Regions from separate parts of the Providencia rustigianii genome, predicted to be linked through region 3. Evidence: predicted binding sites of a transcription regulator. Region 3 holds the regulator's gene; each other region holds the start of a gene.
The links. The regulator PhoB, encoded in region 3, activates phosphate uptake and scavenging genes when phosphate is short. The targets are predictions, from matches to a motif close to CTGTCATAAAACTGNCNNAT.
Positions count from the first base shown of each region.

Region 1 (7,427 bases), 540 kb from region 3:
GTAAAAAATAAATTCACAAATGTTTTGGCAACGATCGCCGATGCGTTCAATGGAGCGCGCACAAAATAGTGCCGTCAATACGCTAGGTATGGTGCGCGGGTCTTCCATCATATAAGTCATTAGCTGACGAACAATTCCCTCGTACTCTTGGTCCACCTTTTCATCTTCACGATAAATTCGGATAGCCTCTTCCAAATCCATACGCGCAAATGCATCTAAAACATCGTGAAGCATTTGGACTGTATGGCGACCTAATGATTCTAGGCTAACTAATAATGGCTGATGCTGATGAGAGAATTTCTCCAGTGCGGTTTGGCAAATTTTATCGGCCACGTCACCGATTCTTTCCAACTCAGCGATGGTTTTAGAAATTGCCATAATCAAGCGTAAGTCACTTGCCGTTGGTTGGCGTTTTGCAATGATTTTGACGCATTCTTCATCGATTGCCACTTCCATCATGTTGACTTTGTGGTCATTGGCAATCACTTCTCGCGCTAGGGCCTCATCCTGATTATGCATCGCAGTGATCGCCTTGGTGAGCTGTTCTTCTACCAGCCCTCCCATAGTCATCAACTCAGTATGGATATGTTCCAGTTCAGCGTTGAACTGCCCTGATATATGTTTGTTGTGATTCAGCGTATCCATCGTCGGCTCCATATCAACCGTAGCGGCCAGTAATATAATCTTCAGTTTGTTTCATTTCTGGGGTGGTAAACATTTTGTCGGTATTATTAAACTCAACCAACTCACCCAAGTACATAAATGCCGTGTAATCAGAGCAACGTGCGGCTTGTTGCATGTTGTGGGTCACAATCACCACGGTATACTCTGATTTTAATTCAGTGATCAGCTCTTCGATACGCCCAGTTGAAATTGGGTCCAAAGCGGAGCATGGCTCATCGAGTAATAAAACTTCTGGACGAATTGCGATACCACGAGCAATGCACAGACGTTGCTGCTGTCCGCCAGAAAGGCTGTAACCGCTTTGGTGTAGCTTGTCTTTGGTTTCATTCCATAATGCGGCTTTTGTCAGCGCCCACTGCACTCGTTCGTCCATTTCCACACGAGATAATTTTTCAAACAGACGTACACCAAACGCGATATTGTCATAAATAGACATTGGGAATGGCGTAGGCTTCTGGAACACCATTCCGACTTTAGCACGTAGCAATGCAATATCTTGCTTGTCCGTTAGGATGTTTTGGCCATCCAGTAAAATTTCACCTTCAGCGCGCTGCTCGCCATACAATTCGTACATTTTATTGAAAGTACGCAGCAAAGTTGATTTTCCGCAACCTGATGGACCGATAAACGCGGTGACTTTGTTTTTTTCAATATCCAAAGAGATATTCTTCAGGGCGTGAAACTTGCCATAGAAGAAGTTAAGGTCACGAACTTTAATTTTACTGTTTGTAATGTCGTTTGCATTAATCATGGTTACTTCTCTCTATAAATCTTTATTCGTCTGGGATTAGTGTTTTTTCTGTGCAAACACTACACGCGCAATAATGTTGATTAACAGGACACATAAGGTGATTAGAAGAACCCCTGCCCATGCCAGATCTTGCCATTCTGAGAATGGACTCATCGCAAATTTAAAAATCGTCACGGGTAAGTTAGCAATTGGCTCGCTCATGTCGGTGCTCCAGAATTGGTTCGACAGAGAAGTAAACAGCAGCGGTGCGGTTTCCCCCGCAATACGCGCGATTGCCAGCAAAATACCGGTGATAATCCCAGATACAGATGCTTTTAATGTAATCGATAAAATCATTTTCCACTTCGGTGTGCCCAGAGCATAAGCAGCTTCTCGTAGGCTATCCGGTACGAGCTTCAACATGTTTTCTGTCGTACGGATAACAATTGGAATTTGCAGTAATGCCAACGCAATCACACCAGCCCAACCAGAAAAGTGCTGCATTTGAGCGACCACAATGGTGTAGACGAACAAACCCACCACAATTGATGGTGCAGATAATAAAATATCGTTAATAAAACGGGTAACAGAAGCTAGCCATGATTTACGACCATATTCCGCTAAATAGATACCCGCTAAAATACCTAATGGTGTACCAATCACTGTTGCCCACAGGATTAATAAACCGCTTCCCATAATGGCGTTTGCCAGACCCCCACCTTCCGTATTGGGAGGCGGAGTCATTTCGGTAAACAGATTGAGGGACATACCATCAATCCCTTTGGTTACCGTTGAGTATAAGATCCAAACTAACCAGAACAGGCCAAATGCCATCGTGAGCATGGAGATAACCAGCGCCATTCTATTGATTTGGCGACGCCACGCTTGGCGGCGAGCACGTTCTTGCTGGTTAACGGCGATAGGTTCATATGTTGACATACTAGCGGCCCTCATTCTTCGCAAGACGCATTACCATCAGTTTGGAAATCGCCAGAACGATGAAGGTAATTACGAATAGAATTAAACCAAGTTCCATTAACGCAGCGGTATGTAAACCACTTTCCGCTTCTGCGAACTCATTCGCCAGTGCAGAGGTAATACTATTACCCGGCATAAACAATGAAGGACTATCGAGCTGGTAAGTGTTGCCGATGACGAATGTGACGGCCATGGTTTCACCGAGTGCACGACCCAAGCCCAACATCACCCCCCCGATAACCCCATTGCGGGTATAAGGTAAAACAATATTCCAAATCACTTCCCATGTAGTACAACCAATACCGTAGGCTGACTCTTTCATCATCACAGGAGTTTGTTCAAACACATCACGCATAACAGAGGCGATGTAAGGAATAATCATGATAGCGAGGATAATACCTGCCGCAAGAATACCAATACCGAATGCCGGACCAGTGAACAGCTCCCCAACAATAGGAATACTCGACATCACGTTGCCGACAGGTTCTTGGAAATATTCTGCGAATAATGGAGCGAAGACGAAAAGCCCCCACATACCATAAACAATACTTGGGATTGCAGCGAGGAGCTCAATCGCAATACCTAATGGACGTTTTAACCAGTTAGGTGCTAACTCTGTTAAAAACAGCGCGATACCAAAACTGACGGGTACGGCGATGATCAGAGCAATCAATGAGGTAACAATGGTGCCGTAGATTGGTACTAATGCACCAAATTGCTCAGCAGGAGCATCCCACTCTTTGTTCCACAAAAACGAAAACCCAAACTTCTGCATACTTGGCCAGGATGCAAAAATGAGGGAAACAATAATACCGCCGAGCATGAGGAGAGTAATTAGCGCGGCAATCTTTACCAGTGCGCTAAAAATCACGTCACCCGATTTGCTTGGGGCTTTAAATGCCGTTATTTTTTCGGCCATGCGCTTTGTTCTCATTCCATACCTACTTCACAGTAGGGTTACGTTACTACGGTGAATAAGCAGATGCTGTTCCTCAACATCCGCTTACCATTTTCCAACCCGAGGCTCACTTAGAACAGTGATTTACCTTGGCTATCTTTAACTTCTGTTTTCCATGCTGCGCGTACTGCGGTCACGACTTCTTGAGGTAAAATTGCATAATCTAATGCTTCTGCTTGTTTACCACCTTTTTCGTAAGCCCAGTTGAAGAAATCAAGAGCTGCTTTACCTTTCACCGCATCCGCTTGTTGCTTATGAACTAAGATGAAAGTGGTTGAAGTAATTGGCCACGCATTCGCACCTTCACGGTTAGTCAGGTCTTGTGCAAAGGATTTTGACCAATCAACTTTTTTCGCTGCTGCGCTGAAGCTTTCACCAGTCGGTGATACTGGCTGGCCATCCGCAGAGATTAGCTTAGTATACGCAAGATTATTTTGTTTTGCGTAAGCATATTCTACGTAACCAATTGAGCCTGGGAGACGCTGAACGAAGGCTGCAACACCATCATTACCTTTACCGCCTACGCTGTTTTTCGGCCAGTTAACTGTGGAACCTGCACCAACATCTGATTTCCAGCTTGAGCTGACTTTCGCTAAGTAGCTAGTGAATACGAACGTAGTACCTGAACCATCTGAACGACGAACAACCGCGATGTTTTGGTCAGGTAATTTAGCATTCGGGTTTAACTTGACGATGGCTGGGTCATTCCATTTTGTGATTTTACCTAGGTAGATATCACCTAAAGTTGCACCATCTAACACCAGTTGGTTCGATTGAATGCCTTTTACATTAACCGCTAAAACCACACCGCCAATTACCGTTGGGAATTGGAACAAACCGTCTTCTTTCAGTTTTTCATCTGTTAATGGCGCATCAGATGCACCGAAGTCGACAGTTTTTGCATTAATTTGTTTTACGCCACCAGAAGAACCGATCCCCTGATAGTTAATTTTGTTGCCTGTTTCTTTTTGATAAGAATCTGCCCACTTAGCATAAACAGGAGCAGGGAATGTCGCGCCAGCTCCGGTCAGGCTGGTGGCAGCAAAAGAAGACATTGCAGTCATAGATATAGTTGCTGCCATTACGCTTGCTAGGGTGGTACGCATCATTTTCATAATCCCTCCGGGGATGTATAGAAACAATCAAGTAGTAAATTAAAGTGTATGTCACGGTAGGGAAAATAGGACAATTTAGTTACGGCAACATGTCACATTTATGACAGTTTTATGACATTTGAGGATTTTATCGACGAAGAGAAAGGAAAACCGAGAAAGAAAAATAATTATTACATTATTTTTCAATCAATTAGAATCGACCATGTGAATATTACAGTTTTAAAAATGACCATGACATATTGTCATAAATGACAAAAAAAATTTTCCTGTTTTTCTATCAGAATACTTTTCTACACAGCATATCTCTAAGTAGTTCGTGTTGCAGCTAGGCGGCAAGCGAGTTAAGCCCTAGGAGCATACACAAGTATGTGACTAGGATTAACGAGCGCAGCCAACAACGCTGCAGCGCGAAATACGACGAGATATCAGTCTTCGCGTTCTTTTAGAGGGAGCAAAGCTCTAATAGCAAACCCGCCACGCTCACTTTTACGGATCTCAATATTCCCCTCGTGAGCATCAATAATTCTACGAATTATCGCCAGCCCCAGCCCTGTCCCGGTATTACTACGGGCTTTTTCCCCTTGAACAAACGGCTGAAAGAGGCGGTGAATATCTTCGTCTTTGATCCCAGCACCATCATCTTCCACTTGGAACCAAACATAATCTTCATTCTTACCACTACTGACTTTAATCCAACCATTTCCGTAGCGGTATGCATTGACGATCATGTTGGTTATCGCGCGTTTAATTGCTAGCGGATTACCATTGAAAATAACAGGGCCCGGCACAAGTTTCGTTTCAATTTCTCCGACTACATTAACTTCTGCCACCACAGCTTCATTGAGGATGGTATTGAGATCACAGAATTCCATATCCATCTCTTGACCTGTTTTTAGGTAAGACATGAACTGACCGATAATCGCATCACATTCTTCAATATCTTTATTGATAGATTCAGCCAGATAGCTATCTTCAGGACTCATCATTTCAGTGGCAAGACGAATTCGTGTTAATGGTGTTCGCAGGTCATGACTCACCCCCGCCATAAGGACGGTACGGTCATTTTCGAGGGTTTTGATACCAGCAGCCATATGGTTAAACGAGCGGATCGCCGCTCGCACCTCTGTCGCCCCTTTTTCCTGCATTGGCGGTAATATATGCCTTTTACCGACTTCGCCAGCATGATATTCCAACTCTAATAAGGGTTTATTTTGATAGCGAATATACAACCAAACCCCTGCAAATATAGTGAGGAAGACGGTGAGAGTATAGCGAAAGACTTGCGAGAATTGATTCTGACCAATTTCAGTAAGCGGGACTCGCACCCAAATATCTGGTGCAAGATAGGAAGTTAACCATAATATCGGATACTCACGCCCAAGTTCAAGATGTACACTGGCCTTGCCGCCTAAGTATTCCGACATATTTTTACTAAGAAAATCATACTCCTTTGCCCAATTCAGCCCTTCATTCATAGCGGCTGAATGTGCATAAAAAGTAATACCTAATTCATTGTAGATTTTCTTACGCAGCGCAGGAGATACCCGCACAGAGGTTCCATCTTGTAGAACCATTTTCTCCGTCATCAATGTACGCACTTCATACGCCAACACTTTATTGAACTGTTGTAAGCTAGGCATAACAACAAAGTTCAAAACGACCATATAGCTGGTCACAAGGCTTGCAAACAGTAATGCTACAAATAAAAATAACGAACGAGAAAATGTACTACGTCGTGAGAACCTCAGTCGCTTCATGCTTTGCTTCCATCAGGAACAAACACGTACCCCAGACCCCAGACCGTTTGAATATAACGAGGATGGGCAGGATCTTCTTCAATCATGCGGCGTAAACGTGAAATTTGAACGTCAATTGATCGTTCCATCGCACTGTATTCACGACCTCTCGCTAAGCTCATCAGTTTGTCTCGAGATAAAGGCTCACGCGGATAAGATACCAAAACTTTTAATACAGCGAACTCACCGCTGGTTAATGGCATATTCTCCTCGCCTTGGAACATCTCACGAGTACCGAGGTTCAGTTTAAATTTACCGAAAGTAATCACGGCATCGTCTTGAGATGGTGCCCCCGGCAATTCATTCGCTTGACGACGTAATACTGCGCGAATACGAGCCAATAATTCACGAGGATTAAATGGCTTAGGAATATAATCATCCGCACCAATTTCCAAACCAACAATACGGTCAACTTCTTCACCTTTTGCCGTGACCATAATGATAGGAATTGGGTTGTTTTGACTACGTAATCGACGACAGATAGATAATCCATCCTCTCCAGGAAGCATTAAATCTAATACGATTAAATGAATAGATTCCCGCGTTAGGATCCTATCCATTTGCTCAGCATTCGCTGCGCTTCTTACCTGAAAACCCTGCTCCGTAAGGTAACGTTCAAGCAGAGCACGTAAACGCATATCATCATCGACAACAAGAATCTTATAACTTTCCTGCATTTGTAGCCCCCAAAGTGTAGATCCTTCGAATTATTTTGCTCATGAAAATAAACAAAAATAATATTTATGCCACTAATTTATCACTAACCTTAGTTTTAATGAATTTTTTTACTCTTTAATTGAATAATGGCTTATAGCTAATTTCTAATACAAAATAGGTTACTTGCCCGCCCGGCGTGCTAACCACAACTTCATCATCAACCCGTTTACCAATCAGCGCGCGGGCTACCGGAGAATCGATTGAAATCCATTGCTTTGCCGGATCGAATTCATCTGCACCAACTAAACGAAAAATTCGGATATTTCCGTTATCGTCTTCAAGTTTAACCCAAGCTCCAAAAAAGACACGCCCCTCCTGACGAGGATCGGGTTCGACTATTCTTAATTGATCTAATCTTTTGGATAAAAAACGGATGCGGCGGTCAATTTCCCGCAATCTTTTTTTACCGTAAATATATTCTGCATTTTCTGACCGATCCCCCTGAGCCG
Region 1 is NZ_LR134396.1:260,573-267,999, reverse strand. It holds gene phoU (phosphate signaling complex protein PhoU) at 1-645, opposite strand, end outside; gene pstB (phosphate ABC transporter ATP-binding protein PstB) at 659-1,435, opposite strand; gene pstA (phosphate ABC transporter permease PstA) at 1,472-2,353, opposite strand; gene pstC (phosphate ABC transporter permease PstC) at 2,355-3,311, opposite strand; gene pstS (phosphate ABC transporter substrate-binding protein PstS) at 3,422-4,465, opposite strand; gene envZ (two-component system sensor histidine kinase EnvZ) at 4,891-6,222, opposite strand; gene ompR (osmolarity response regulator transcription factor OmpR) at 6,219-6,938, opposite strand; gene greB (transcription elongation factor GreB) at 7,054-7,427, opposite strand, start outside.
Region 1: a site for PhoB is predicted at 4,564-4,583, ahead of pstS (phosphate ABC transporter substrate-binding protein PstS). Genes of this name have one in related genera too.

Region 2 (7,427 bases), 1.9 Mb from region 3:
TGAGTCGAAGTTTAAGTTGAGTGTGATAATGTAAAACCTATTCAAAGGAAGTTTATGATGAACTTTCTTTATATTGTAGAGAAAAATACCATTGGGAGGTTCTGTGAAATTAAAATCTATCGTTGTTGCAGCCCTATTAGCGGGTCTTGCGGTTCCTACCTTGTCTCTGGCGAATGCGGTACCTGAAGGACCACATATCTCGACATCCGGCAATGCAGCAATTAAAGTGGCTCCAGATATGGCGACATTAAATATTAATGTTGAAGTCACAAATAAAGATGCGGCGGCAGCTAAGGCTGAAGCAGACAAACGAGTCGCACAATACTATGAATTTTTAAAGAAAAATGGTATTGAAAAGCAGGATATTAATGCAGCAAATGTGCGTATTCAACCTCGTTATGATTACGGCAAAATGTCAAAACCAACATTGACTGGTTATACTGCAGTGCGTTCTGTTGAGGTCAAGGTTACTAAGCTGGAGCAACTTAATACATTATTGGATGGGGCATTATCTGCGGGATTAAATGAGATTAATTCTGTGCAGTTTGGGGTTAATAATCCACAAAAATATCGTGATGAAGTTCGAAGCCAAGCGATGAATAATGCTAAGCAGCAAGCTGAAGCGTTAGCTAAAGGCTTTAATACTCAATTAGGCCCAATTTATAGTATCAATTATAATGCGCCATCAGCGGTACCTTATCCTATGGCTTTAAGAAGTTCTGCAGGAAGTATGAAAGCGGCTGCTCAAGATCTCAATGTTGATGAGACCTATGAGCAACAAAGCATTGATTTTAACGATCAAGTTGACGTGGTATTTGAAATTAAGCGTTAATCTTCCGCGAGAATTTCATTATCTTGCTTTAACATCTGGCGCCCAGTTTTGAGTAGGGCGTCAGTGACTTTTTTCATTGTCCGACTTTCTGGTGCAAAACGATGCCAGTATAGCATACGTCGCTGGCATAGCCCTGGCGTTAAATCTACTAATTCACCGTGTTCTAATTCATTTGCAATTTGCAGGTGCGGGATCATACAGCACGTTGAGCCTTGCTTTGCCAATTGAACAAAAGCTTCTGATGAGTTAACGATATGGCAAGGGACACTTCCCGGTGATAGCCCAAAATTTTGTTGGAGAAACGCTTGGTGCATATCATCTAAATGGTCAAATGCAACTGCTGGAGCTTTGAGTAATGATGAGCGAGTAACGCCATCAGGAAAATATTTAGCAGCGAAGTCAGGGGAGGCGACGAAAATATAATCTAACGCCCCCAGCTTATCAACAAGGCAGCCGGGTAAAGCTTGGGGTTGAATACTGATAGCGCCAACCACTTCTCCGCGTCTTAAGCGTTCTTGGGTTCGAGTTTCATCTTCCACTTGGATATTCAAGCGAATAGGGGTGCTCCCTAACACAGGATTCAATGCAGGTAAAAACCATGTCGCTAAACTATCGGCGTTGACCGCTAAGGAAAGAAGCAGTGGTGTCGAGCCACCATTTTCATCACCAAGCCATTGTTCTTCGAGTAATTCAACTTGATGAAGCAAGGCGAGCAGTTTTTGCCCCTGTTCGGTTGGGTGTGGAGGAACAGTGCGCACAAGTAATGGTTGCCCAAAAAGATTCTCTAATTGCTTGATTCTTTGAGAAACTGCAGATTGGGTAATACATAATTTTTGTGCTGCTCGTTCAAACCCGCGTTCACGAATGACGGCATCCAGTGCTTGCAAGGCGCGATAATCAGGGCGCTTCATCAAAAACTCTCCTTCTTGTTATTCTGTCGGTCACTATGCCATATTTTTGCGGATAACACTGCAAATATTCCTATAGGTTACTTTTTCATAAGAAGTAGAGCACAAACCCCGATAACAATACTGCAACTTGCCAGATGTCCGGTATATACTATTCACCATCCCCATTTAATGACGACTCAATATATCAGCATAAGGCATTAGCATGACTCAGGATGAATTAAAGAAAGCAGTTGGTTGGGCAGCACTCGAATATGTTAAACCTGGCACCATTGTCGGTGTTGGCACGGGCTCAACAGCCTCCCACTTTATTGATGCACTAGCCACAATGAAAGGGCAAATAGAAGGAGCTGTTTCTAGCTCAGAAGCTTCAACTCAAAAACTCAAATCTTTGGGTATTCCTGTTTTTGATTGCAATAACGTTGATTCTTTAGACGTTTATGTTGATGGTGCAGATGAAGTTGATAACAACATGAATATGATCAAAGGCGGTGGTGCAGCATTAACACGCGAAAAAATTGTTTCTGCAATTGCAAAAACGTTTGTCTGTATTGTTGACCAATCTAAGCTAGTGGATGTTTTAGGTAAATTTCCTTTACCCGTTGAAGTCATTCCTATGGCGCGTAGTTATGTTGCTCGTGAATTGGTTAAACTGGGCGGTCAACCTGTTTACCGTGAGAATGTAATTACTGATAATGGTAACGTGATTTTAGATGTTCATAATTTAAAAATTCTAGACCCTGTTGCGTTAGAAAACAAAATTAATGGCATTGCTGGAGTGGTGACGGTTGGTCTGTTTGCAAATCGTGGAGCGGATGTTGTCTTAATGGGCACGGCCGAAGGCGTAAAAACCATTAAGTTATAATTTTCATCTCACTTAAGGATAAGCCAGTCAGCGATAGAGCGGCTGGCTTATTTTTTATATAGATGTGGATGTTACTAGCGATATTTATAAATATTCACGATTTTTAAATTATTTTATTTTTTTTTATTTGTTATTATTTTGGTGATATATCTCACACAAATGTCCATTGCATGGGCAAAATCCTTATTTTGTGTTACCGCGTCAGATTTTCCACCACATAACTTCTTTTTCTTTACACTTTTTAGCATGACTAAAGCAATCGATTGTATTGCTACTGTGCTGGATTTTGCTATGTTGGTATTCTCACTTTATTTCAAGCTGCATGTGAGGAGTCCCGTAAGGTACCTCTACTTAATCATTTACGTGCATCTTGAATTATTTTGAGTTAATACTGAAATTAATCTGTCATAAATTTAAGTGCGATAGGGTAAGGTAAATGGTCAAGGTATCTTTGCAGAAAGACAAAATAAAATTTTTACTGCTTGAAGGTGTTCACCAAAGTGCTGTGGATAACCTAAAAGCGGCGGGTTACACCAATATCGAATATCACAAAAGCGCGTTATCAGACGAAGAATTAAAAGAAGCAATTAAAGACGCTCGTTTTGTTGGTATCCGTTCTCGTACTCATTTGACGGAAGAGATTTTTGCTTGCGCTGAAAAACTGGTTGCTGTGGGTTGCTTCTGTATCGGAACCAACCAAGTTGACCTAGAGGCTGCGGCAAAACGCGGTATTCCTGTTTTTAATGCGCCATTCTCCAATACCCGTTCCGTGGCGGAAATGGTACTAGGTCAATTATTATTGTTGTTACGCAGAATTCCTGAAGCGAATATGCAGGCTCACCGTGGTATCTGGGAAAAACAAGCTAAAGGTTGTTTTGAAGCTCGTGGTAAACGTTTAGGAATAGTTGGTTACGGGCATATCGGTACTCAGTTAGGTATTTTAGCTGAAGGTATCGGGATGGATGTTTACTTCTATGATATTGAAAACAAATTGCCACTAGGTAATGCGACTCAGGTTCGTTCTTTACCTGAATTGCTGAAAATGAGTGATGTGGTTAGCTTGCATGTACCTGAAACGTTCAGTACCAAGAACATGATCGCTAAAGAGCAATTTGATCAAATCAAGCAAGGGGCAATATTCATTAATGCTTCTCGTGGTACGGTTGTAGATATTTCTGCATTGAGTGCAGCATTAGAAAGTAAGAAACTTTCTGGTGCGGCTGTGGATGTATTCCCAACGGAGCCTGCGGCTAATAATGATCCAAATGACCCATTTATTTCTGAGCTGATTAAATTCGATAACGTCATTCTGACGCCACATATTGGTGGCTCAACTGAAGAAGCGCAAGAGAATATTGGTTTAGAAGTTGCAAGCAAACTAGCTAAGTATTCAGATAACGGCTCAACGTTATCTGCGGTTAACTTCCCAGAGGTTTCTCTGCCAGTACATACGGATGATAATAACCGTTTACTGCATATTCATGAAAACCGTCCAGGAATGATGAATAGCATCAACCAAGTGTTTACTGATAACAATATTAACGTCGTTGGACAATATCTGCGTACATCAGGTAATGTCGGTTATGTTGTGATTGATGTTATGACTCAATCTCCAGGGCAAGCGGATGAAGTCTTGCTGAAATTAAAATCTCTACCAGGCACAATTCGTGCGCGTTTACTGTTTTAATCTAATTTAATTAATTCAGTCTATATGGTGCTGGTCATGTTAAGGTTTAGCCTTAAATCGACCAGTGCCATATTTTTTTTGGGGTAATAATTTCCGGTAATGGAATATCCCAATGAGCGGTTGGTAGATTATCAACTTGCTGGCAATCGTGAGCGAGTCCTATAGGGAAAAATCCCGTTTTCTGCCAGTTGGCTAGCGTCCTATCATAAAACCCGCCCCCCATTCCTAAACGCTGACCTTGGGTATCAAAAGCCACCAGCGGCACCATCATAATATCTAATTTTTCAATGGGGAGAACATCCAGCACATTTAGCGGTGGCTCTTCAATATTGAACTTATTTTTAACTAACACTGTTTCTGGGGTGTAGCGTAAAAATAATAAATGGTGAGGACTGAAAGGGTGGATGACAGGAAGATAAACTTGTTTTCCTTTTTGCCATAGCGTGCGAATTAATGGGCGAGTATCAATTTCCCCATCAAATGAAAGGAACAGAGCGATAGTGTTGGCTTGGGAAATTTTAGGATGGTTCAAGATATGTTGGATAATTTTTTGTGCTGCATCACTTTGTATTTCGGCGCTAAGTTTACGCCTAGCTTCACGAATTGATTTACGAATTTGTTGGCGCTGAGATTGGAGGGTATCAGTCATAATCAGTCCCTTCGATGAAAGGCAAAAAGTCTGAAAATCAGTATATCGTAACTGACGATAATGAATAGGTTGGCAGGTGTTTTATTCGATAACACAGAGAAACACAAAAGATAAAAAAGGGAGGTCTCCAAGATGCCGTTGTAGGCTGTAACCCTTGAACCCTTGGTTCAAGGTGAACGCGACTTCGCAACCTTTAGGCTTCCTGACGAATCAGGCATGCTCACCAGCGCAATAACCACATTCTGTTTGGTATGAAATATCGGCTCAGGGGACTGACCCACTGACGAGCATCTCAGAGAAATTTGTTTTGAGTACTTGCGTTACCCAGTGATTTCATTCTACAAAATTAGATTAGAAATGCAACCTAATTTTTTGTTTTCTTTTTTCACTAGTGATTGATTAATAAGCGTATTTACTCTAGGGGCAATACTCGCCTCTCAGTGATCTTCACCTGATCATGCAACGCTTGCTCAATCGTCTGTTGCAAGACTTTTATCTTCTCTTCCATATTATAAGCATAATCGCGAGTTTTTGTCTTTTCTTGTGCTAATTCGTGACAGACATTCAATGCCACAATAAAAATCAGCTGCTCAGTATTCGTTACACCGCTTCTATCTTTCAGATTTTGTAAACGATTTTCTAACTCTTTAGCTGACTCTAGCAGTGCTTCTTTTTGCTCAATTGGGCAATTTACTCGCATAGAGCGCCCAAAAATCTGAATATCAACGGGTTGTGCTGACATGATTCCTCCATACTAAATCAATTTCGCCAATAAAATACGGGCAATTTGGCGTAAATGTTGTTAATTTGCGCATAGCTTATACTGAGATAGGCAGTGGCGTTATATTATTAGTGTAGAATAAAAATAAACTAATAATAACTCAGACAAAAAAAGCAGGCTGGTCTAGCGGCTATCCTTGGTGGTAGCATATCACGAATCACAAGCTAACATGACGAATTCAGATGTCTATACAAAAATCTTTACCAAATTATGACTCGTTGGACAAACTACTCCAACAGCACTCAATCGCACTCACTGCCGCAGAAATCCACGGTCTAATTACGGGATTAATTTGTGGTGGAAGCCGTGAAAATGGCTGGCAAACGCTAGTTCATGACCTGGCTAATGATGGTTTAGCGTTTCCTCAAACTGTAGCTCAGCCGTTACGAGAGCTATTTGATTCTACATTTGAAGCACTTGATGACAGTGAATTTGCTTTTAATATGCTATTCCCTCATGAAGACGCTTCCGTGTTTGATCATGCAGACGCTCTTGCAGGTTGGGTTAATCACTTTCTGTTAGGTATTGGAGTGTCTCACTCAAAACTCATGGAGCAAAAAGAAATTGCGGAGGTTATCACTGATTTACGCAATATTGGCATGCTGGGTTATGATGAAGAAGAAGACCAAGAAGAGCTAGAGCAAGCATTAGAAGAGGTTGTTGAGTACGTTAGAGTTGCAGTTCAGCTCTGTTACATTGCTCTGGTCGAGCCAAATAAAGTGCCAACAGTAGTTGAGAACAAGAAACCTATTCTCCACTAATCCATAAATATCGCATCATTGTTTTTGACCGTAGCGTTCTCTTATTTAATAGAGAGCAATATGGTCAAGGCTTTGATTCATCCAATTTGACGCGATTGCTATTTGATTATTTTGTTTAACATCAAGTAGGCAACCAATCTAATCACTCAGATAATAAGGCAATAACGGTATGAATAAGCAGGAATTTATTTCTCGTCGTAATGCATTATTGGCAAAAATGGCGCCCGCAAGTGCAGCCATAATTTTTTCAGCACCAGAAGCTCAGCGCAATGCAGATTGTGAATATCCCTATCGTCAGCACAGTGACTTCCTGTATTTGACTGGATTTAGTGAGCCAGAAGCAGTTTTGGTGTTGATTAAGAGTGATGAAAAACATAGCCATACTGTTCTTTTTAACCGTATCCGTGATTTAACCGCAGAAATTTGGTTTGGTCGACGTTTAGGGCAAGAAGCAGCTCCTGAAAAACTGGGTATTGATAAAGCGCTGCCTTTTGATCAGATTGGCGATCAGCTATACCAGCTATTGAATGGTTTAGACGTGGTCTACCATGCACAAGGAGAGTTTGCTTATGCTGATAAATTGGTTTTTTCCGCATTAGAGACTTTGCGACGAGGTAGTCGCCGTAATCTAAAAGCGCCACAAACCTTGATTGATTGGCGTCCAATAGTGCACGAAATGCGCCTATTTAAGTCAGATGAAGAAGTAAAATTGATGCGCAAAGCCGGTGAAATATCTGCTTTGGCTCATATCCGTGCGATGAAAACTTGCCATCCTGGTATGTATGAATATCAGCTTTGTGGTGAAATCGAGTATGAATTTACTCGTCATGGTGCGCGCTTCCCATCTTATAACACCATTGTGGGAAGTGGGGAAAACGCCTGTATTTTACACTATACCGAAAATGAGTGTGAGATGAGAGATGGAGAGTTGGTACTAATTGATG
Region 2 is NZ_LR134396.1:2,681,336-2,688,762, reverse strand. It holds gene EL244_RS12400 (oxidative stress defense protein) at 104-832, shown strand; gene EL244_RS12395 (LysR family transcriptional regulator ArgP) at 829-1,743, opposite strand; gene rpiA (ribose-5-phosphate isomerase RpiA) at 1,946-2,605, shown strand; gene serA (phosphoglycerate dehydrogenase) at 3,042-4,292, shown strand; gene EL244_RS12380 (5-formyltetrahydrofolate cyclo-ligase) at 4,345-4,941, opposite strand; RNA gene ssrS (6S RNA) at 5,062-5,243, opposite strand; gene zapA (cell division protein ZapA) at 5,354-5,683, opposite strand; gene EL244_RS12365 (YecA/YgfB family protein) at 5,905-6,483, shown strand; gene pepP (Xaa-Pro aminopeptidase) at 6,653-7,427, shown strand, end outside.
Region 2: a site for PhoB is predicted at 2,997-3,016, ahead of serA (phosphoglycerate dehydrogenase). Genes of this name have one in related genera too.

Region 3 (7,427 bases):
TTCTAAAGACTCATTAGCCCTATTAGATAAGATGGGTTACAAAATGGTAGAGCAGACCCCATGGGGTGCAGCAGAGCTGATTATGATTGGTATTCCAGATGGTGCAGGCGTCAGCGCTAAATCGTCAGGTAATGATTCTGCGGTCTCAGGTAAGGTTCGTGAAGGATTTATCTACGGTTCCAATGATGTTCGTCGCCCTGCGGGCAGCGCCGTTGGTGTGAATTAGTTTGCTACCGTAATAGCGAAAATGCCAGCTGATTTATCGCCAGCTGGCATTTCATTGAGCACTCACAAAATATTAAGCATGTTTATGCTGCTCAGAAGATGGGGCTATCAATCTATCGCACAAGGCGGCAATCACTAGCACTACCAGCGATGGTAACAACCATGCTAAATCTTGCTCATACAGTGGAATTGAAGTCATCCAATCAGGAATGTACGCTTTCAAACTCTCAGTTGCTTTCACTGCACCAATCAAGCCAACCACAAAACTCGTCAACATTGTTGGAGCAATGACAACCGTCGGATTACGCCACCATCTCAATGTAAAGCTCATTAAAATCAGCACAATACAAGGTGGATAAATCGAAACAAGTACAGGTAATGAAAACGCAATTAATTTGCTTAATCCAAGGTTCGAAATAACCATGGAGAATACACCGAGAATTAAGACTAATTTACGATAAGAAATCGATACATAGCGACTAAAGAACTCAGCACAAGCACACGTTAAGCCGACCGCCGTTACCATGCAAGCAACAAAGATCAATACCGCAAGGAAGAAGCTTCCATAATCACCAAATGTATATTGGACATATGCGTGTAAGATATCTGCGCCATCAGCAGGATTAGGGATCAGCGAGCCGCTATTTTCACCTAATTTAAACAGAGAAAGATAAACTAAGGTCAGTAATACACCAGCAATCAAACCAGCCCACATTGTATAGCGAGTCAGTAATGATGAGTTTTCAATTCCTCGGGAACGGGCGGCGTTAACAATGACGATACCAAATACCATGGCTCCCAAGGTATCCATTGTCAGATAACCATTAATAAAGCCATTGGAGAATGCCATTTCTTGGTATGCCTGAGTCGCCATAATCGGCTCACCGGCAGGCCACATGACAGCAGCAATACCTAACACCGCCAGCGCTAAAATTTTAACAGGTGCAAGAATATGCCCAACACTATCCAATAATTTTCCTGGATACAGAGAAATCCCGACCACTAAAACGAAATAAATCGCACTGTAAATAAATAACGAAATTTCTGATTCGCCACCCAGCAATGGTGCAATACCGACTTTATAGGAAACAGTTGCCGTCCTAGGTGTCGCAAATAGTGGACCAACAGATAAATACGCAACGATAGCTAATAAAAGCCCAGCCACTTTACCAACCGGCGTGCTGAGGGCTTCAATACCACCGCCAACTTTAGCGAGAGCAACAACAGTAAGAACGGGAAGACCGACTCCAGTAACAAGGAAACCCAGTGCCGCAGTCCACACTTGATCCCCTGCTTGTAAGCCGACCATTGGTGGGAAAATGATATTTCCAGCACCAACAAACAATGCAAAGGTCATAAGACCTAAAGCAATAATATCTCTGGATGATAAACGATGAGCCATAATATGTTAATTTTTAGTAATTTACGGAGACAAAATAGGATATTTCAAGAATAACCTATTGAAACATATATGACGAAATAGAGTTCTGATTAACATGGCATTAACAATATAAAATGCATGTCTTAGTTAGCTTTGCAATACTAAACATCAAAAAACAGTAAAAATCGCCAATAACTGGCGACAAGTAAAACTTTTATAGGGGAAAAAGGCAATAGCAAACCTTAAAACAAGAACAAACAACCAAACTAAATTTAAGAACCAGTGATTACTATCAGTAAAATTGCAATATCCACTATATATTCAGCTTAAAAATTAAGCAATAAAACATTATTTAGTCACTTAAGATGAAAACTAGCAGGATAAGATGAAGAAAATTGCAGGATTAAAACAAAAATATAGTGTAACCGTTAATTTTTACGCCAATTTTAGACGAGCAACAAGATAAAAAACCTTGGTAATTATATGATTTAATTACCAAGATTTGTTTTTATCTTAGTTTTTCTCTATCAACTTTTTATCAGTAACAATAAATACATTCGGTAGGGTAAATGCGAATTCACTTCCTTTGCCTAATTGGCTCGTCACCGATAATTGACTGCTATGGTGCTGAACGGCATGTTTGACAATTGCAAGGCCTAACCCTGTACCACCTCCGCCTTGACGAGAGCGAGCCTTATCGACGCGATAGAATCGTTCAGTTAGTCGAGGTAAATGCTCTGCAGGGATCCCTGAACCATTATCACTCACGCTAAACCGTGCACCACTGCTGTTTCTCTGCCAAGTCACCTTAATTTTAGTGCCTTCTGGAGTGTGATTCACTGCGTTATACACAAGGTTTGCTACGGCGCTGCGTAGCTGTTCTTCATTACCATACACCCGTAGTTTTTCATCAATATTAAATTCAAACTCGTGGCGCCCTTGGCTTAAGCTAATCGCTTCCTGCTCAATCATTTTGAGGATCACCGGCATATTAATCTCTTCATCGAGATTGATATGTGGTGCAACTTCAATACGCGATAGTTGCAACAGCTGCTTCACCAAGTTATCCATTCGATGGGTTTGCTCTTGCATCACCGTGAGCGCTTTTTTATTGATTGGTGAAATTCCGTCTTGATCATCCATGACTTCAAGATACCCTTGGATAACGGTCAGTGGCGTACGTAACTCATGGCTGACGTTAGCAAAGAAATCTCTACGCGCTTTTTCCAGTCGGCGCTTTTCAGTCACATCCCTAGCAACCATTAATAACTGTCCACTGGTGTAAGGTAAAATACGAAACTCAACAATTTCCCCACTGTTCAATTCGATGGTCAACGCTTGTTCATACTGTTTGACAGTAAAGTAACGACTGAAGTCAGGATAACGCAGTAAATTGAAGATATGTTGTCCATTATCCTCAGGCCAACGAAAACCCAGAAGTTGCTGAGCATGCCGATTACACCAGAAAATACTTCCCTCCGTCGTCATCATCACGACAGCATCGGGAAGTGATTCAGCCCCACTTCGAAAGCGTTTAATCAATTGCCCAAGTTCACGGCGACGCTTACGGTTACGCTGCTGCATCTGATAAATACCGTAGAATATAGGCTCCCATCCGCCTTTCCCTTCTGGTGGAAGCATACTTCTATCAAGCCATAGCCAGTCAGATAATTTTAAGAGGTTATAACCGTGCCATAATAAAGCAGCCAGCAATGAAATCACCAGCAGCCATGAAAGATGACCGATAAAAATAGACAATATTAATGCGGGTAAAATAAATAAAAACAGCCCCCAAACCAGCTGTTTTATTGATAAGCGTTCAAGCACCCATGTTTCTCCCTAATGGTTTCTCAATAACGAACAGAGAAGCGATAGCCTGTACCACGTACCGTCTGTATCATTTTATCATGCCCTTCCTGCTCAAGTGCCTTTCTTAAACGACGAATATGCACATCCACCGTTCTATCCTCAACATAAACATTTGCGCCCCATACATTATTAAGTAGCTGTTCACGGCTATAAACTCGTTCAGGATGCGTCATAAAGAAATGGAGTAATTTATATTCAGTGGGTCCCATATCAATGGGTATTTCATTACTTGTGACTCGGTGAGAAGTGGGGTCTAACACTAACCCGTTCATTTCAATAATATCTTCCGTTGCCATTGGCGAAATGCGACGCAAGATAGCTTTCACCCGAGCAATTAATTCTTTTGGTGAGAAAGGTTTAATAAGGTAGTCATCGGCTCCCACCTCAAGCCCTTTTACGCGGTCTTCTTCTTCGCCACGCGCAGTGAGCATCATGACAGGAACATCACGCGTCGCACTATCGCGTTTCATGTGTTTGATAACTTGAATCCCAGAACCTCCAGGGATCATCCAATCTAGAAGGACTAAATCAGGTAAAGGATCGACTAACTGTGCGATTGCAGAATCATAATCATCGGCTTCTGTCGGTTGGAAACCGTTCTGTTCTAATACAAAACAAACCATTTCTCGGATGGGCGCCTCATCTTCAACAACTAGAATGCGTCTTGCCATGATTGTTCCTGTAAATAAGAAGAGATTTTTAATGTGAACGCATTATGCGTCAGTTTTGTGACAGAAATATGAATGCCTCAATGCAAAACTCAGATCCATCGCTAGATTAACAACTAAATGTCATTTAAGTGCAACATAAACCCCCTCTACAGTGACACATTCCTGCCTTCGTTGCGAAGCGCTTCGCAACTATTTTATCGGACTTTGCCATCATATTATCCCTATAGGGTATACTGTTCTCCAATAAACACATTGCATCTTAGTATAGTAAAAAGTGTAATAATCATAGGAAATGACAGCTCATGCGCATCATCCACACTTCGGACTGGCACCTCGGACAATACTTTTTCACCAAAAGTCGAGCGGCAGAACACCAACACTTTTTGAATTGGTTGATTGAGCAAATAACATTACACCACGTCGATGCACTGATTGTTGCAGGGGATATATTCGATACTGGCGCGCCACCAAGTTACGCCCGTGAGCTATATAATAAATTTATCGTTGATTTACAGCAGACAGGTTGCCAACTCGTGATATTGAGCGGTAACCATGATTCAGTTTCCGTGCTAAATGAGTCGAGTGAATTATTACGCTACCTTAATACCCATGTCATTACTTCAGGTGGCGAACCCCATATCATTACGTTGAAAGACCAACATGGCCAGCCCACAGGGCTAGTTTGCGCCATCCCTTTTTTACGTCCTCGGGATATTCAAACCAGCGTTGCCGGACAAACCAGCGAAGAAAAACAGCTTTCATTACAAACTGCAATTCATGATTATTACCAGCATTGCTACCAACGTGCTGTTGAGCTGCGTAAATCCCTCGGATTAGATATCCCAATTATTGCCACAGGGCACTTAACCGTCGTGGGAGCTGCTCTTACTGATTCTGTTCGCGATATTTATATCGGTACGCTGGATGCTTTTCCTTCAGGCGCATTTCCTCCCGCTGACTATATTGCACTAGGGCATATTCATCGCTCCCAAGTGATTGGAGGGCAACCGCATATTCGTTATAGCGGCTCACCAATTGCATTAAGTTTTGATGAAGCACAACAGCAAAAAAGTGTCTGTTTAGTTGAATTTGATGGTCACCATTTTGTCGATGTCACTCTACTGCCTATCCCGGTTTTACAACCGCTTCAAAGCTTAAAGGGCTCATTAAAAGAGCTTGAGCAACAACTTGACGCACTAAAAGAACAAGTTAGTGACCAACCAGTATGGTTAGATATTGAAGTCGCACCTCAAGACTATTTGGGGGATATTCAGCAGCGCATAGAAGAAATCACCCAACCACTTTCTGTGGAAGTCGTTCGCCTGCGCCGAGCTCGAAAGCTCCTTCAAGAGCAAAGTAATACAAAATCAAATGAAGCACTAAGCGAGCTGACTGCCGAAGAAGTTTTTTCTCGCCGCTTAGCACAAGAGTCTTTAGAAGACAAAGAATTAGAGCAACGTTTGCTACAACTATTCAAACAGTCCTATGCCATACTGCGTTCTGGACAGGGAGAATAAAAATGAAAATATTAAGTTTACGTTTAAAAAATATTAACTCCCTGAAAGGTGAATGGAAAATTGATTTCACCGAAGAGCCATTTGCGAGTCATGGTTTGTTTGCCATTACTGGCGCAACCGGCGCAGGGAAAACATCCCTCTTAGATGCTATTTGTCTTGCCCTATATCACCAAACTCCACGTTTAGGTCAAATATCCATTGGGCAAAACGAATTAATGACTCGCCATACTGGTGACTGTTTAGCTGAGGTCGAATTTGAAGTTAAAGGTATTGCTTATCGCGCCTTTTGGAGTCAAAGACGAGCAGGCAATAAAGCAGATGGTAAACTGCAACCACCAAAAGCCGAATTGGCGACCGTTGTTGATGGTAAAATTCTTGCAGAAAAAATTAGCGAAGTCCGTGAAAAAATAGCCCAAATAACCGGATTGGACTTTGGTCGATTCACGAAATCAATCTTACTATCCCAAGGGGATTTTGCCGCCTTTTTGAATGCGTCAGAAAAAGAACGCGCCGACCTGCTTGAAGAAATTACAGGAACTGAAATTTATAGCCAGATTTCGGTTTATATTTATAACCAACACAAACAAGCCAAAACCGATCTCGACCTACTACGCGCACAAGCCAGTAGCATAAATTTGCTAACCGAATCGGAGCACCAAGATATTGTTGAAAAACAGCAACAATTAGCCGATCAAGAGCGCGTAATCAGTCAAAATAAAAACCGTCATCAGCAAGCGCTAACGTGGTATCAGCAGCATCAGCAGCTTTCGCTGAATTTACAACGTCTGCAATCTGAACTTCAACAGGCTCAGCTGCAATACCAAGCGGCAGAACCAAGTTTACAGAAATTAGCCGCAAGCACTCCAGCAGAATCACTGCGCCCACTATGGCAAGAAGTCCAAAATCTTCAACATTCACTTGAAGAACAGACACAAAAACAGCAACAACTGGCTCATGCTTTAGAAACAGAGCAAAAGCGGCATGAACCGCTGCTAATTCAACTCACACAAGCTCAGCAGAACCATACTCAACATATTGAGTGGGTAAAAAAAATGACTTCTGTGATCGATAATGAAGTTCGCCCATTAGATAACCAACTCACTCAACTTAGTCTGCAAAAAAATGAACTCACTGAGCAGCTCCATAAATTGCAGTCTGACTATCAACAAAAACAGCTGTTAGTCGACAATACCACGAACCAAATTGCACAATTCAGTCGTGAATTATCCTCAACAAATAACTTTCTACTGGAGCATCAGCAAGACGCACAAATAAGCTCTCATCTAGGAAGCTGGCAACAACAAGGAAAATTCATTTATGAACTGGAGGAGCTTCTACAGAAAAATATTAAAAAACAGTTGGTTATCACAAAAGAACAGAGCGTTATACAACTTGACCAGCAACAAAAATCATCTGTTTTTTTGAAAACTCAACAAGCGCTTGAGCAACAAACACATCTTTTTGCTCAGCTCGAAAAACATTTCCAAGAAAACCAAGCTAAGCTAGATATTGCCGCAACCAACCTTGCCATTTCTCAGCTACAAACTCGCTTACAACATGCTCGCTTACTTCCGATGCTGATCACCCAGCATACCGATAAAAAACAGCAATTACAGAAACTACAACATCAACAAAATCAATTAATTGAAACCATTACTCAGCTAGAAAAACAAAGTACAACCGTCCAAGAACGTGTTATTCAGTTACAACCACAATTACAAATTTTAGAGCAGAAATTACAGCTTGAGCAAAAAATTGTTAGCT
Region 3 is NZ_LR134396.1:799,073-806,499, reverse strand. It holds gene ggt (gamma-glutamyltransferase) at 1-226, shown strand, start outside; gene brnQ (branched-chain amino acid transport system II carrier protein) at 299-1,627, opposite strand; gene phoR (phosphate regulon sensor histidine kinase PhoR) at 2,120-3,433, opposite strand; gene phoB (phosphate regulon transcriptional regulator PhoB) at 3,457-4,146, opposite strand; gene sbcD (exonuclease subunit SbcD) at 4,449-5,663, shown strand; gene EL244_RS03575 (AAA family ATPase) at 5,666-7,427, shown strand, end outside.

Region 4 (7,427 bases), 1.3 Mb from region 3:
ATACCTAACGTCAGCATACTGTGACTGAAAATAGCGAGCCCACGATTTTTTTCAATCATTGGTAACGTACCTTACGTTCGATAAAACGAAATTGAACGATAGTTAAGATGATCACTAAAAACATTAAGATCACGGATTGCGCAGCGGATGAAGAGAGGTCTAATCCCGAGAAACCTTCACGATAGATTTTATAAATCAGCGTCGTCGTCGCCTGTACAGGACCGCCTCCTGTGGCGGCATCAATCACGGGGAAAGTATCAAAAAAGGCATAGACCAGATTCACCACCAGCAAGAAAAAGCTCACGGGCGTAATGAGCGGTAATGAGATTTTAAAAAAGCGTCGAATAGGACCTGCACCGTCAATCGCCGCCGCTTCCATCAAAGAGCGCGGAATTGACTGCAATGCCGCAAAGAAAAATAAAAAGTTATAGCTGATTTGCTTCCAAACTGAGGCTAACACCACCAAAAACATGGCTTGACCACTATGTTGAGCGTGATTCCACGAATACCCTAAAGATTCTAATCCATAGGTGATCAACCCTCTCCCAGGACTGAATAAAAACATCCACAATACTGCGGCAACCGCAGGGGCAACCGCATAAGGTAGCAATATGAGGGTTTGATAAAAACGGCTTCCTCGAATCACATAGTCGACTAACGCAGCCAAAAAAAGGGAAATCAGTAGACCACTTCCCGCCACCCATGCGCTAAAAATCATCGTGGTATAAAAAGAATCTAAGTAATAGCTATCACTAAATAGCTGAGTGAAATTTTCCAATCCAACAAATTCACTTGATAACCCAAAGGGATCGATATTTTGTAGTGAATACCAAAGGGCTTGTCCTGCCGGCAAAATAAAGAAAATCACCGTGATAATGAGCTGCGGAAAAACTAAAGCATAAGGTAACCAGCGGGAACGAAAAACGGGACGAGATGATGACATAAATAACCCAATAAACTCTGATTCAGTGATACCAAGCCCCCCTTATTCCCAAGAGGGGCTTGAGAATTTACTGCTGAGTGGATTTTTCGAAACGACGCAGTAATTGATTACCACGTTCAACGGAAGCATCCATCGCTTGTTGTGGCGTTTTCTTACCCGACCAAACTGATTCAAGTTCCTCGTCAACAATGGTGCGGATCTGTGGCATATTGCCTAAGCGTAAGCCTTTGGTGTAAGACAGTGGTGCTTTGTTTAACATTTGGCGCGTGGCGATATCAGCGCCAGGGTTCTTATCATAAAAACCGGATTTCTGAGTCAGCTCATAAGCCGCCGTCGTAATAGGTAAATAGCCGGTATTTTGATGCCATTTAGCCGCATTCTCTGGCTCTGCAAGAAATTGCATAAATTGTGCAACACCTTTATAGGTGGCCGGATCTTTACCGTTCATCACCCATAAACTAGCGCCGCCAATAATTGCATTTTGTGGTGCCGTTGGAATTTCTGCATCGTATGGCATCATGCCAACACCGAAATCAAATTTGGCATGTTTACGGATATTTGCGAGGGAACCAGAAGAACCTGTAATAATTGCGCAATCACCGTTATAGAATTTTTCGGTTGGCTCGTCTTTACGTCCTAAATAGCTGAAAGTGCCATTTTTATTCATCTCTTGTAAACGGGCGATATGTTTAACATGGGCTGGAGTATTAAATTCCAGCACCGCATCAGCGCCATCAAAACCGTTATTTTTTGAGGCGACTGGTAGCCCATTCCAAGCGCTGAAGTTTTCGATTTGGATCCAACCTTGCCACCCACTGGCATAGCCACATTTCATTCCTGAATCACGTAATTTAGCGGTGTATTGCGCCAAGTCCTGCCATGTTTTAGGAGGCTCATATGGGTTTAATCCGGCTTTTTTAAACGCTTCTTTGTTGTAATACAGCACTGGCGTGGAACTATTGAATGGCTGGGAGAGTAAATGACCCGTTTTAGCATCACTGTAATAACCGGATACTGTCGGAACAAATTGGGATTCGTCGAAGTTGATTCCTGCATCTTGGAAAACCTCATACACCGGTTTAATGGCTTTCGATGACATCATTGTCGCCGTGCCCACTTCATAAACCTGCAAAATAGCGGGAGCGTTTCCAGAACGAAATGCAGCTATTCCTGCGGCGAGGCTCTGCTCGTAGTTCCCTTTATAGGTTGGAACAATTTTGTAATCTGGATGAGTTTCATTGAAGTGAGTCACAAGGGAATTCACTTCTTCACCGAGTTGACCTTCCATTGAGTGCCAAAAGGGAATCGTTGTGACGGCCATTCCCTGACTGGTGAAAGCAAAACCTAACATCATTGCTAGAGCAGAATGTTTTATCGATGCCATGCCATTTTCTCTCTTTATGATTACTGAGATTTACACCGCCGAAATTTACACAAAAATGTGCGAATTCACGCAGTGTATGTTCGAGAGAGAATTTATCACCGAGAAATGACAGAAATATAGCGATGATATGACGGAACCATGACAAACACATCGCTAGTAAATGACAATACCATGACAGATAGAGAATATTTTCAATATTTCCTATTATATAAATTGATGGCTTTATCTATGTGTCATTTTAATATTAGCTAAAAATGAGCATATAACAAAAAATTGGGAGCATAAATAAACCAGTAAAAATCGAAGCTAAAAATAATTTAGCTGACAGCGTCATTCTATCCACATTTTTCACCTTGAATTTATTTAGTATAGATAATAATTAAATAGATTTATTAGCGATGTACCACATTAAAATAAAGTCACTTACTCATATGAATTTAGGATAAAAAACAATATTTAACAAATAATTCAATTTCAAAAAAATATCATGTAACTAACTTTTAATTTTATGAATGATAACTAAAAATAAAACCTCAAAAAATAATCATCAAAATAAAATTGAAATATTCACTAAAATTAAATAAATAATTTTTCATATTCATTTATTGATGAAAAATCAATTTAGCGATGAGATAGCATCTGAATTCGATATTCTTGGGGTGTTTTGCCATAAAATCGTCGGAATGCTTGACCAAATGCGGAGTGCGAATCATACCCCACTAATGCTGCAATTTGCTCAATCGTCTGCTGGGTCAACAAGAGACTACCCGCTGCTTCCATTCTTTTTTGCAATAAAAATTGCATCACAGTCATTCCTGCTTCGACTTTTATCTTGCGCTGCAACGTACTGATAGACATAAAAAATGCTGAAGCAATATCCTCACAGCTAAGCGGTAAATGTAATCTCAATTCAATCCACTGACTGAACTGATCAATCCAACGATTCTCAGACTTTAATTGAGCCAATAATAAACGTGCGACAGAAAAATTTTGCTCAGGAGCTTGTGGGAAGTTTTTCAGCCAATTAAGCAATCCTATCGCAGCAGGGGTGAGCGAAAAGTGCGTCATTTTCTCATTCAATGCCCATTGCGCTGTCGCGGGCATTTCTAACACATAGTTTTGATTGCCGATTTCCCCACTAAAAGCATGACTTACACTTGGCGGGATCACGACACCTTGCCCTGCATTCAATAGCCAGTGTTGGCGGTGCATATTAATTTCCATGGAGCCTGATAACGCAAATACCACCTGCCACTGCCCATCATGTTGATGAGAAATAACTTCGTCAGAATATTGGCGAAAATGCAATTCAGGTAACAACAAAGGAAGCTCCTACTGAGAAAAATACAATAGGAGTATAGCTGCTTTAATCAATAAAATGCAGTATCACTGATTAAGCTAAGCGAGAACCATTAGGGACAGGTAAATTAAATTCGGCCAATACAATCGCCCCCGTTTCATCAGGAGCACCGGTAATTAGCACTTCAGATTTTATGCCTGCAATACGTTTAACTTCGAAATTACAAACACATAGGATACGTTTGTCAATTAAATCTTCTGGGGTGTAATGCACGGTGATTTGAGCGCTTGAACGCTTAATCCCCAATTCCCCTAAATCGACATCCATAACATAAGCTGGGTTTCTAGCTTTATTGTTTATTTCAGCACGAATAATAGTACCAACGCGTAATTCAACTTTCGTGAAATCATCCCACTCAATAACTTGCATCACTTAATTCCTAAATAAAACCACCAATAGGCAGTTAAATTATCATAGGAAAGAAAATTTATTTTAGCGCCAAACATTCATTTTATATCGTAAAACACGCATTGATTATTACCGGATTAGACAAGTAATAATCAATGCCTATATGAGTATTGTGCTGCTCACTACATATTTGAGAAGGTGTTCATAATAATACCACCAGAGATAATTAACCCCATCGCAAACACCGCTGGAACATCGGGTTTTTGTTTATATAAAATCATAGAAACTAATGTGACACCGACAATCCCAAAACCACACCATAATGAATATGCCACACCCACTGGGATATAACCCATCGCACGGGTTAACGCGAAATAACATAAGCAATAGGCAATAATCACGAGTATTGATGGGCCTAATTTACTAAAGCTATTGGTTTTTTTGATCATTGATGTGCCAGTGATTTCTGAACCAATCGACAGCGCCAGCCATAAAAATCCAGTAAACATTCTCTTTTCCTCTTTACTTATTAATGAGCGACTTTATTCGTTGAAGATATTGATGCCTCTGAATTTTCAGCTGGCTCTTCCTCATCGGCGCCCATTTTAGAAAACAGATTCATGATCACGATACCTGAAGCAATCACGCCCATACCAATCATTGCTGCCATATCAGGGTGCTGCCCATAAAAAATCATGCCTAATGTAGAAACCATTAAAATACCGGTACCTGACCAAGTCGCATAAGCTAGCCCAACGGGAATATATTTTACTGCGCGAGAAAGAGAGTAATAACAAATGACATAAAGAACGACGATTAAGCCTAATAATAATGATTTGGTTGTTCCTTCACTATTATCGAACATTTTTAATGTGGATGTTGCTGAGGTTTCAGAAATAATAACCGCCAGCATCCAAAGCCATGCTTTTGCTTTAGAGGACATAGATAATACTCCTACATAGATAGACGTTTAAAATATTAAATTGAAATGAAATTTATTTTTTTAGAGACTTTAAATAATCCATTGCCGAGTCTGTCAATTTATTTTTATTTAGGGAATATTCCTTTGGGTCATTCATTACTTCTCTCAAAGTAATATAGCGATTCTGGTCTATTTTATTTTCATTCGATATCTCATCATTTTTAATGAGTATTTTATTTTCAATATTATTAAATGTATCGAATTGAATACCTAATGAAATTGCTTTATTAATATTCTCTTTTATTAAATTTCCATATTGTTCATTTTTATTTAGGCCTAATATTTGGTTTAACTCACTATCAGGGCAACAATGGTATTTCAATGCCATTATTGGAATATTCTGTGATAGAGCGTGTAAAACAAACTGACTTTCTTCACTCACTGATAAGCCATGTACCACTTCATTTAATGTCTTAGTTTGGATGAAAGGTAAAAAAACACAGTGATACTCAGTGATTTTTTCAGCGTTAAAACTTGTTAAATCCAATAATTGCCCAAGTTCCTGCCATTGTTCGATATTCGATTTCGTTAACATCTCCTTGGTGGCATAGAAAGAAAAAGAAACTGCTGGTAATTGGACTAAACGCTGGTAGACCGCCTGTTGATACCCTTGGCTCGGAGACAATAAAACCAACACCCGCCGTTTCATCTGCTGCAGTACCCGTAATACGATCTGCTCAATTAATTTTTCATTCATATTGCCACCACTCGTTTATCGCTTAACTGACAATAAATACGCTGTCATTATTGCGTAACCCTGCTGCATTAGCCTCATCTGTATCAATATGAAATTCCAGAGAAAACCTTGCATCTACTCGAACAACAACTTCATCAAATACTAGGCTGCGCTCACCTTCAGTACGCACACACACTCGCTGCCCATTGGAGACATTTAGTGTTCTAGCATCCATGACATTCATATGAATATGGCGCTGTGCACAAATCACCTGTTCCAATAAATTAACGTGACCTGCTGGCCCAATTAATAAAGCGCTTCCCGATGTATTTAAATCGCCCGACTCACGCACGGGTGCTTTTATTCCCAATGCGAAACAATCTGCTTTTGAGACTTCGAGCTGACTTTTAGGACGAGTGGGTCCTAATACACGCACCTTACTAATGGAACCTTTAGGTCCCACCACCATCACACACTCTTTAGCCGCAAATTGTCCCGGCTGTTTTAATTCTTTGAATGGTGTGAGTTGATAACCTTTGCCAAATAAAACCTCGACATCTTCATCTGATAGGTGAACGTGACGATTAGAAACGCCAACAGGAATTGCAATGGGACTATCCATCATTGGAACCGCATTTGACACAGACAAACGCGATAGAATTTTCCCCATCAATTGCTGGTTTATCATGATTTTTTACCTTTGCGCTGCTCCACTTTTTCCTCAGTCATCACACTTTCAACCTGAGCAACAATCGGTGTAACAATCTCCGTTTTTTCGACGCGTTGCGCGTGCTCACTCGATTCATGGGTTACTGATAATAATTTGGCAATAACACTCTCATCAGGGCGAGCAATCACTAGTGTGCCTTTTAATAAGTCTTGATGGTTAATAACCGATGCACCATGGTCAACGGCGGTTCTTACTGCACTAATTTCCCCTTGAAAATAGACAGAAACCAGCCCAGAACCAATTTTTCGATAACCCGCAATCTCTACACTTGCCGCCTTACATGCTGCATCTGCGGCCTGTATTGCAGACGTCAGTCCATACGTTTCAATCACACCTAAACTTTTCATCTTTCTCTCCTACTTAGTGACGAACCAATCGAATATCAAAATCGAATTTTTTAAAGAAAGCCTCTAATTGGTCTAACTCTTCGGTACTGTAGGTAGGGTCTTTCTTGATGGGATAAATCATGTCGAGCTTGTCGTATTTTCCGCGACCAAGCTGGTGATAAGGTAAGATATCGATGCGATTTAAATTACCGCGTTTTGACAATTCCATGGCATATTCAATCGCCCCAGTAATGGCATCAAAAGAATCGTTACATCCACGAACCAACGGCATACGCATCACCACATTGGCCCCTAATTCCATTAACCGTTCGAAATTACGACGCACATTTTCATTACCAATACCGAATAAATTTTTATGTTGTACTGTGTCGATGTGCTTCAAATCAAACAGAAATAAATCGACAACTTCCGCTAATTTTTCATAATTTTCGACAGATGTGGTGCCTTGAGTTTCCACCGCCGTGTTGATCATCATTTTTTTGCATTCACGCAATAGCTCGACAGCAAAGTCGGTTTGTAAACTCATCTCGCCACCGCCAATCGTGACACCACCACCAGAAGAAATATAAAAATCATAATCTTGCATAATGATTTCCATCATTTCCGAGACAGTGACATCTTTTCCCATAATGTCTAACGCATCAGAGATACACACTT
Region 4 is NZ_LR134396.1:3,376,491-3,383,917, forward strand. It holds gene ugpE (sn-glycerol-3-phosphate ABC transporter permease UgpE) at 1-59, opposite strand, end outside; gene ugpA (sn-glycerol-3-phosphate ABC transporter permease UgpA) at 56-943, opposite strand; gene ugpB (sn-glycerol-3-phosphate ABC transporter substrate-binding protein UgpB) at 1,011-2,327, opposite strand; gene EL244_RS15580 (helix-turn-helix transcriptional regulator) at 2,949-3,650, opposite strand; gene EL244_RS15585 (tRNA-binding protein) at 3,721-4,056, opposite strand; gene EL244_RS15590 (DMT family transporter) at 4,218-4,544, opposite strand; gene EL244_RS15595 (DMT family transporter) at 4,565-4,978, opposite strand; gene EL244_RS15600 (hypothetical protein) at 5,031-5,714, opposite strand; gene EL244_RS15605 (phosphate propanoyltransferase) at 5,737-6,381, opposite strand; gene EL244_RS15610 (BMC domain-containing protein) at 6,378-6,770, opposite strand; gene cutD (choline TMA-lyase-activating enzyme) at 6,784-7,427, opposite strand, start outside.
Region 4: a site for PhoB is predicted at 2,453-2,472, ahead of ugpB (sn-glycerol-3-phosphate ABC transporter substrate-binding protein UgpB). Genes of this name have one in related genera too.